4 regions of the Peribacillus sedimenti genome follow, and region 4 is predicted to be linked to each of the others. Evidence: riboswitches for the same ligand, from Rfam matches in the RefSeq annotation. Region 4 holds a riboswitch; each other region holds the start of a gene.
The links. A riboswitch is a leader RNA that binds a small molecule or an ion and turns the genes downstream of it on or off. The one in region 4 is predicted to bind thiamine pyrophosphate.

Region 1 (2,203 bases), 1.5 Mb from region 4:
ACGCGGTAAACTGGTTTAACCATTTACTTCTTCTTGGTTTAACGAGTATATTCCTGCTTCCATTGTATATATCCAAATGAGAAAATCTGCGGAGTATGCAATTATTTCAGCTGCATTAGTGCTTATAAATATAATGAATGCTAAATAGCTATTTTACTTTTTCCCCTATATCTAACAGATGAGATGGTATACCAAGGGTCAGACACCTTTTTTTAACCAAATTCACTATTTTTGCTGCTTCATCATCACCTTTTTCTGTCCAATAATCCCAATTTTCTTTATTTAAAATATCTGTTAATTAACCTATTAACTCTACGGTTTCGGATATAAAAATTCCTGAATACTCTTAATCGCTGGGTTATAATATAGAATTTTTTAACTTACAATAGCAATATAAATAATATTCTGCCAATATTTTTAAAATTCGGTCAGTTCATAAAGGATTAACTGCGTAAAAAGGATTTGAAAGTATTTCAAGCTAAAGTATAAGAATACTATGTAACATAAGATAGGAAATGTTTACTAATTTAGATATTTATATCACTATTTAATCAAAATTCTTTGCGTTTTCTGAAAACTCATGTATACTGAAATCACAATTTAATAGCAATAACTGGGGGAGTCCAATAAGTTGGGCTGAGAGGGAAACACGTTAAAGTTTCTTGACCCTTTGGACCTGATCTGGATCATGCCAGCGTAGGGAAGTTATATGTATATTTTCATTCAGTATTTACAATTTCTACATATAAGCTGGGTCCGTTTATTAATGGATTCAGCTTTTTCTTTTCTCTTCTGATTTATTACTGCTGGTATGATTCAGATCTCGTCCTTAAAAACCTCAAAAAGGAGAGATATTCATGTCCACCATGGCGTTAAATGAAAAAAACATATCCATCATGTCCAATTTTTCAGGCAGTAAAAAAATTTATGCGGAAGGATCAAGACCAGATATTCAAGTTCCCATGCGTGAAATCGAGTTGAGTCCGACAACCGGTAAATATTGTGAAGAAGAGAATCCGCCAGTACGTGTCTATGATACAAGCGGCCCTTATACAGATCCTAATTATGAGGTCGATATTGCAAAGGGTCTTCCAGCTCTTCGAAATGCATGGATTCTTGAAAGAGGAGAAGTGGAGGAATATGAAGGCCGTAAAATTAAGCCTGAAGATAATGGTTATATAGCGGAGAATGACCCCCGTGCCAATCATCAATTGTTTCCAGGGTTAAGAAGGAAACCATTACGTGCAAAAAAAGGGAAAAACGTCACCCAGCTCCATTATGCAAAAAAGGGAATCATCACTCCAGAAATGGAATTCATAGCAATAAGGGAAAATATGAAACCCGAGTTTGTTCGCGAAGAAGTCGCAAGAGGCAGAGCGATCATCCCCGCTAATATTAATCATCCAGAATCTGAACCTATGATCATCGGCCGTAATTTTCATGTCAAAATCAATGCCAATATTGGCAATTCAGCCGTTTCATCTTCTATTCATGAAGAGGTTGAAAAAATGACCTGGGCTACACGCTGGGGTGCTGATACAATTATGGATTTATCAACCGGTAAAAACATTCATACAACCAGAGAATGGATTATTCGGAACTCGGCTGTGCCTGTTGGTACCGTTCCCATCTATCAAGCCCTTGAAAAAGTAAATGGAGTGGCTGAAAACCTCACATGGGAAATTTATCGTGATACCTTGATAGAACAAGCCGAACAAGGTGTGGATTACTTTACGATCCATGCTGGTGTCCTGTTGCGGTATGTTCCTCTGACTGCTAAGCGACTAACAGGAATTGTGTCTCGTGGTGGTTCTATATTGGCCCAATGGTGCCTTTATCATCATAAAGAGAACTTTTTATATACTCACTTCGAAGAAATCTGTGAAATCATGAAATGCTATGATGTCGCATTCTCTCTAGGGGATGGTTTACGCCCTGGCTCCATTGCGGATGCAAATGATGAAGCCCAGTTTGCAGAGCTGGAGACTCTGGGAGAGCTGACTAAAATAGCATGGAAACATGATGTACAGGTAATGGTCGAGGGGCCAGGACACGTCCCCTTGCACCTTATTAAGGAAAACATGGATAAGCAATTAGAAATATGCCATGAAGCGCCATTTTATACTCTGGGACCTCTTACAACCGATGTAGCACCTGGATATGACCACATTACATCTGCCATTGGAGCCGCAATGATTGGATG
Region 2 (2,203 bases), 740 kb from region 4:
TCCTGTGCCACTGCATTGATTGATGCGCTGTTCGTTTTTTTACTCAAATTTACATTATAGCGGTATATGGCATACATGAAAATGGCAGAGAATAAAGCGGTATATGCAGCAGCCATGTCCGGTTTTCCCTGTGAATGGTTAAAGATGGCCTGGAATCCATTATATATTACCTGGATTCCTACAGTTATCATGATAAGCGCCGCCACAAGGGATGCGATCGTTTCAGCCCTTTGATGACCATAAGCATGATTTTCATCGGGAGGACGCCTGGATATTCTTAATCCTATTAGTACTGCCAGGGAAGCGATAATATCAGTAGTATTATTTAATCCGTCAGCCCATAACGCTCTGGAATCGCCAATATGTCCGACTGTTAATTTTAGGGCTGAGAGAAAAATATATGCAGCAATGCTTATATAGGCTCCTTTTTCAGCAGACGCCTGTTTGGTATCATGATTCATTCCGTTACCTCCATGCTGTATTTGAATAAAAGCGGGAACAGGGGACACTTTTGCTTTGCTTTTCATCTGGATCAAAAGCCGGAAATAAGTCTTGAACTTATAACAAACTAGTAGTATATTTTTACCGAGGATAAAAAAATAATACGTCCACAAGGGGAGCCAAAAAAGGCTGAGAGTGAGCGAGTGAGTTCTGACCCTAAGAACCTGTTAGTTAATGCTAGCGTAGGGATGTGGTTTTGGATCAAGCAATACTGGGACTGTCCATTACCGCCCTGGTATTGCTTTTTTTGTTGATAAAAGCTATGCCGGGAGTGCTCCAGAATGCTTCTCTTGAATGGAGAAGGAGGAAATCATGAAAAATAAAACTTTATTTATGGTAGAAGTTGCGGTTTTTGCAGCGCTGGCGTTGCTGCTCGATTGGGTATCAGGAGTCGTTTTTTCAAGGATTTGGCCGCAAGGGGGGTCCGTTTCCATTGCAATGGTTCCCGTATTCCTGATGGCTTATCGCTGGGGTTTGAAAGGGGGCCTGTTGACGGGATTTCTTTTGGGAATGCTCCAAATGGTCCTTACTTACGCTCAGGTTGTCCATCCAGCCCAGGGTTTTCTTGAATACTTCCTTGCATTTACACTCGTAGGAGCGGCAGGCTTGTTTACGAACTCTGTGAATGGCAACCTTGAAGTTGGAAAAAGAACAAAAGCGTACACCTATGCTGTTCTTGGCATTTTCATCGGAAGTTTTCTGCGTTTCTTATGCCATTTTGCCGCGGGAATAATCTTCTGGGGTTCTTATGCTCCAGAGGGACAGCCTGTAGCACTCTATTCGTTAATCTACAACGGCACTTATATGCTTGCGAGCTTCATACTTTCGGCAATAGTAGTCGTTATGTTATATTCTGCTGCAGCAAAAGTTCTACTAAGAAAATCATATCAGTCATAAGCATTATAACCGGTTCCTTGTGGGCCGGTTTTTTGATTTGTATCCAAAATCCGCCGCCTTGAATCCCTGGTCATTTTCAGTGTAAAATTACACTAAAAATGACAGAGGCGGAACATGGATAAACAGACTGTTATAAGCATTATCACGGATAAAATAAAATTGGTAAGAGTAGAAATGGACTATACCCAAGACAAAATGGCGGAAGTTCTCGGGGTTTCTAAGAAAACACTGGTACAAATTGAAAAGGGCCGGTCAACTGCCGGATGGACGGTGATAGTAGCTGTATGTGCCCTTTTTCGGGAGAGTGAGGTCCTGCAGTCGGCATTGGGAGGAGACCCGCTTGAAGTAGCCGAGACGATTGCAAGAGACGGGCTAAACTACCGGAAGGAGAAAACCCTTGGCGGAAAGGTCTGGTGGAAAGTGATTGCGCGGGATCAGAGCTATATCCTGCAGCAAAATATGATTAGCCATCATTTTCGGATACTTGATGAGGACAACTACCGTATATACAGTACCTTCGAAGAAAATGAGGCTAAAGCCAGATTTGAGGAATTGATTGAGGACGAAAAACGATAAGGGTCGTTGAAGCCTTTGGCGATTGGAATAATTTACAATCCCAGAATTGAAAAAATCCGTTTTATTTCATACATATTGTGGAAGGATTGTAAGAGGAACATATTGCACCTGCTTGTTTTTCATAAATTATTCGTCTCATCAAAGGTCAGAGAAAAAAGGAGAGAAGAGTGTTATGGCTGAAAAGGAACATGTAGTCCAAAAGGATGGACACATAAATACTGATAATGTA
Region 3 (2,203 bases), 1.7 Mb from region 4:
TGTTGACAAATCCTGGGCTATTAGCGCAAATAAAGGATGAGTTCAAGCGCCAAAAAACATTCAGTGTATAGGGAAAGGAAAGACCCTCGGAATATTGAGAGGGTCTTTTTTTTTACCGATTTAAGTGTGGAAATAGGATGACGTAATGTTAATCCATTACCAGCCCGCCATCCACGACCAGATTTTGTCCAGTGACGGCCCTTGCCCACTCAGATGCAAAGAAGACTATGGTATCGGCGACCTCTGCTGGTTCGGTTACCTTCCTGAGAGGCGTCGAAGATTCAATGAGCTGGAATACTTCAGCAGAGGTTGCGCTGCTAGCATCAGTCGCTTTTAACAATCCTCCGGAGACCATATTGACAGTAATGCCAAATTGCCCCAATTCGTTGGCCATATTTCGGGTAAAGCCTAGGAGTGCAGCCTTGCTGGTATTGTAGTCATGATATGGAACGACAGGGTTTTGGAACAGGTTAGTACCGATATTGACCACTCGTCCGAACCCCATTTCCTTCATGTCTTCAAGTCCAGCCTGAATGGTATGTAAAGAACCTCGAACTGCGCTCTCCAGTTGGGAATGGTAATCATCCCAGGCAATGGCGGATGCATCTTTCCGAGCGATTGGATCGAAACGGAAATTGACAAGTGCATTATTGACAATGGTTGTAACGGGGTTTCCAAAGAACCGCTTAGCCTCCTCGAACATATGCTGCACCTCTTCAGGATTTCGAATATCAGCCTTTATGGCTATCGCATTTTCTCCTAATGATTGCTGAAGAGCCGCAGCCTTGTCAAAGCTTTCAAAATAGTTAATTACGACTCTTGCACCTTCCCTGGCAAACGCTTTTACAGTCTCAGCCCCCAAACCTCGGCTTCCTCCAGTTACCAACACGATTTGTTCGCTTAATTTCATCATTTATTCTCCTCCAGAATGCAAAAAAGCCAGATCCCAAAAAGGACCTGGCTTATCAGCAAAGATTAGTCTTTGTTTTAAGAAGCCTACTTTCCTACGCTGGCATGATCCAGATCAGGTCCAAAGGGTTAAAAAACAGCAGTTTTTCTCTCAGCCTATACTTAGGCACCCCTAGTAGTTTATATGTACTTTATTTCATCATAAGCACACTCTGCATAGAAGTAAAACAAAATGAACTATTATACTCAATAAAATAATAGAGCACATTGATTTAGTTGATTTTCACCTATTTTTCATTTTTCTTTACTAGAATCAATTTATCAAGATTAGTCTTTCTTTTGACACGACTATTTTTGAATGGTCCAATCGCCTTTAATTTTATTCTGTTCTTAGCTTTACGCTATACTAGCAATACTAGCAATACAAATGCTTTTGGATTTTAATGAAATATAGTGAAAAGGAGTTATCCCAATGAATGTTCTTTTGGCAGAGGATGATGTAAAACTTGGCGAATTGATCGTTTATATGCTGAAGAAAAAAGCAGGTATAAACGCTGAATGGGTAAAGGAGGGGGAAGATGCTTATTATTACGCTGTCTCCAGCTACCACGATGTATTGATCCTTGACTGGATGATGCCAAACGGAGATGGAATTGATGTTTGCCGGCGGCTAAGGAAAGAGGGATATGCTGGTGCTATTCTCATGCTGACGGCAAAGGATGCTGTGGAAGACCGGATTGCGGGGCTGGATTCAGGGGCGGATGATTATTTAGTAAAACCCTTTGAAATAGATGAATTGCTTGCTCGTCTGAGGGCACTTTCCCGCAGGAATTATGCCCCGATTCTGGAGGAGGAAACTCAATTTCATGACATTGTTTTAAACAGGTCAAGCCAGGTTTTAAGGCGGGCACAACAAGCAGTCCAGCTTAGCCCCCGTGAATTTCAGCTATTGGATTTACTTGTCCAGAATAAAGGTCAGGTACTTACCAGAGAAGTCATCATGGATCGGATTTGGGGATATGATTCCGATGTATCGATGAAAACCATAGATGCACATGTGAAACTGCTTCGAAAAAAACTGGATAGTGTGGGGAAATATGACATGCTTCATAGTATACGAGGGGTAGGGTATAAAATTGAAAATTGACTTCCGTTCTTTTTTCCACGAATTGCGCAAACGGGGAAAAGAGGACGTTTTTAGCGATACACAGAGGCGCTTGACCTTTTCATACAGCGGACTTCTTATGTTGTTTCTCGTCCTATTTGTTTTTATTGTATTTTTTCTATTATATTT
Region 4 (2,203 bases):
GCTTCCACTCCCTTGTGAGCCTGCACTCTTTGGCGGAAACCTATTACACTAGCGAAGATCATGCAAATGCAAGAGTTGCCTTCAACAAGCTTATGGAGGCCTCGAAGGAAACAGGGAACCAAATATACAGGATGATTTCCACCTTTTATCTCAGCCTTATAAATGGTGAGGAAACTAAAGGATATGACTACCTTGAGAATAAGCTCCTGCCTGTCCTGAAATCCTCAAGTGAATACCGGCAAGAGCTTCATACCTTCTCTTATCTGCTAGCCATGCACCTCCAGAAGACTAGAAGGTTTGAAGATGCAATAAAATATATATCTTAATGAAAAGGGGCAGATTTTATGAAGAAATTCTTGTTGATTTTATCTTTGGCCGTTTTTGCCATTTCAGCAGGAGGTACAGCCGACTTTGCCGGCAATGGTTCGAGCATTGACCATACCACTTCCCGTCCAATTTATCCTCCAGTGTGATGCCCGAAAGGATTGCGACCTCAATCCGAAAAACATTCATGGTGTTTACCTTTCAAACTGGAAAAACAAAAGATATCAAAACAATACAAGAGTTAATGGACGGCTTTATGGCCGTTCTTTTTATGGTGACGCTATGAAAAAAATTCCGTTTATGTTTTTCTATCTTGCTAAAGAAAAACAGCTATGGGGAAAAACAAATAATAATCATCAATGAATTTTACGGACACTAGCCACAGCGAAAAGGCAGCCGCCGCTGGCCCCCGGACGCCATGGTGGCCGACAAGTTTTGAGATTCCAAGGAGAATGGATAAAATAACGGCAAAAAATATGTACAGGCCAATTGTGAACCCGCAAATAAAACTTAAAATATACATGATAAAAGCTGACAAAAAATACCAGTATGCCTCTTTCACTTCGTCCTCCCCCTTTTTGTCATGTTTTTTTATTAAACGATTCTGTCACGAAAAAGTTGCAAAATGCTTGTAAAATTGATCCGGTCATTATGGCGTGGTGCGTTTAGAATTCAAACCTAGAGAGGTTGTTTTTTGCCAGCCCTGTGATATGATAACAATAATTAAATAACCAGCAGTCACTGGGGGAGTCTGTAAAAGGCTGAGATTGAACGAATGTTCTAGACCCTTTGAACCTGAACCGGATCATGCCGGCGGAGGGAAGTGAAGCATTTCGTTCATTCATTTTAGAACCTTATGCCCCGCTTCTTTCACCGAAGCGGGGCTTTTTGCTTTTCCTTCGGCTGCATACTTAATTGCAACTGCTTGCTCCCCTGCCCGGGAAGTGTCTGCTTAAGCCATGCATTAAAACGTTTAAGGAGGAACTCTGAATGGTCCAGATCCTAAAGCTTACTTTGACGGCAATGATTACAGCAGCAACAGCATTGACTTCTTCATTTGTGTATATTCCGGCTGGATTTGTAAAGATTTTTCCGCTCCAGCACTTAGCCAATGTTTTGGCTTCAGTCATGCTCGGCCCGTTTTATGCAGTTGCCCAGGCTTTTATCGTATCAGTTTTAAGGAATATGGCTGGCACCGGTTCAGTATTCGCTTTTCCGGGAAGCATGATCGGTGCTTTTGCCGCCGCCATTCTTTATAGGCAGACGAGGAGCATTGGCTTGGCAGCTGTTGGTGAAATAATCGGCACAGGCATAATCGGTGCCATCGCCTGCTACCCGATCGCTGTCCTGTTTTTGGGGCAAAAAGTAACTCTATTCGGTTTTATTCCCGCTTTCATCTTTAGTTCATTTACAGGAGCGGCCATGGCATTCATGATTTTAAAAATCTTCTTAAAAAACCGTTATTTGGAGGGATTCATTTATGAAAAAAGCATTAACAATCGCAGGCTCTGATTCTGGAGGCGGAGCAGGCATCCAGGCCGATTTAAAGTCATTTTCAGCGAACGGTGTCTTTGGAATGTCGGTAATTACAGCGGTAACCGCCCAAAACACCGTCGAAGTCCGTTCTGTCCAAAATATCGACACTTCCATGATCCGCGACCAGATTGAGGCGGTCTTTGATGACATCCAGGTGGATGCTGTCAAAATCGGAATGCTCAGTACGGCAGAAATCGTAAACACTGTTGCTGAAACACTGGCAAAATACAAGCCCAAACATATTGTTTTAGACCCTGTGATGATTTCGAAAAGCGGCCACCATCTGCTTCAGGAAGACGCAGTGGAAGCTTTGAAAAGCAGGCTGGTTCCGCTTGCCACCGTG

Region 1: linked by a shared signal. The riboswitch ahead of thiC (phosphomethylpyrimidine synthase ThiC) and the one ahead of thiW (energy coupling factor transporter S component ThiW) in region 4 are both predicted to bind thiamine pyrophosphate.
Region 2: linked by a shared signal. The riboswitch ahead of thiT (energy-coupled thiamine transporter ThiT) and the one ahead of thiW (energy coupling factor transporter S component ThiW) in region 4 are both predicted to bind thiamine pyrophosphate.
Region 3: linked by a shared signal. The riboswitch ahead of V1500_RS16675 (3-oxoacyl-ACP reductase) and the one ahead of thiW (energy coupling factor transporter S component ThiW) in region 4 are both predicted to bind thiamine pyrophosphate.

What each region holds. Positions count from the first base shown of each region.
Region 1 covers NZ_CP143547.1:3,181,142-3,183,344, forward strand. Annotated here, with positions in the region: TPP riboswitch at 606-720, shown strand; gene thiC (phosphomethylpyrimidine synthase ThiC) at 858-2,203, shown strand, end outside.
Region 2 covers NZ_CP143547.1:986,156-988,358, forward strand. Annotated here, with positions in the region: gene V1500_RS05035 (cation diffusion facilitator family transporter) at 1-461, opposite strand, end outside; TPP riboswitch at 604-707, shown strand; gene thiT (energy-coupled thiamine transporter ThiT) at 814-1,398, shown strand; gene V1500_RS05045 (helix-turn-helix transcriptional regulator) at 1,513-1,974, shown strand; gene V1500_RS05050 (DUF3243 domain-containing protein) at 2,147-2,203, shown strand, end outside.
Region 3 covers NZ_CP143547.1:3,383,283-3,385,485, reverse strand. Annotated here, with positions in the region: gene V1500_RS16680 (M20 family metallopeptidase) at 1-71, shown strand, start outside; gene V1500_RS16675 (3-oxoacyl-ACP reductase) at 149-910, opposite strand; TPP riboswitch at 985-1,093, opposite strand; gene V1500_RS16670 (response regulator transcription factor) at 1,382-2,056, shown strand; gene V1500_RS16665 (sensor histidine kinase) at 2,046-2,203, shown strand, end outside.
Region 4 covers NZ_CP143547.1:1,724,613-1,726,815, reverse strand. Annotated here, with positions in the region: gene V1500_RS08510 (tetratricopeptide repeat protein) at 1-326, shown strand, start outside; gene V1500_RS08505 (hypothetical protein) at 412-687, shown strand; TPP riboswitch at 1,058-1,163, shown strand; gene thiW (energy coupling factor transporter S component ThiW) at 1,315-1,836, shown strand; gene thiD (bifunctional hydroxymethylpyrimidine kinase/phosphomethylpyrimidine kinase) at 1,805-2,203, shown strand, end outside.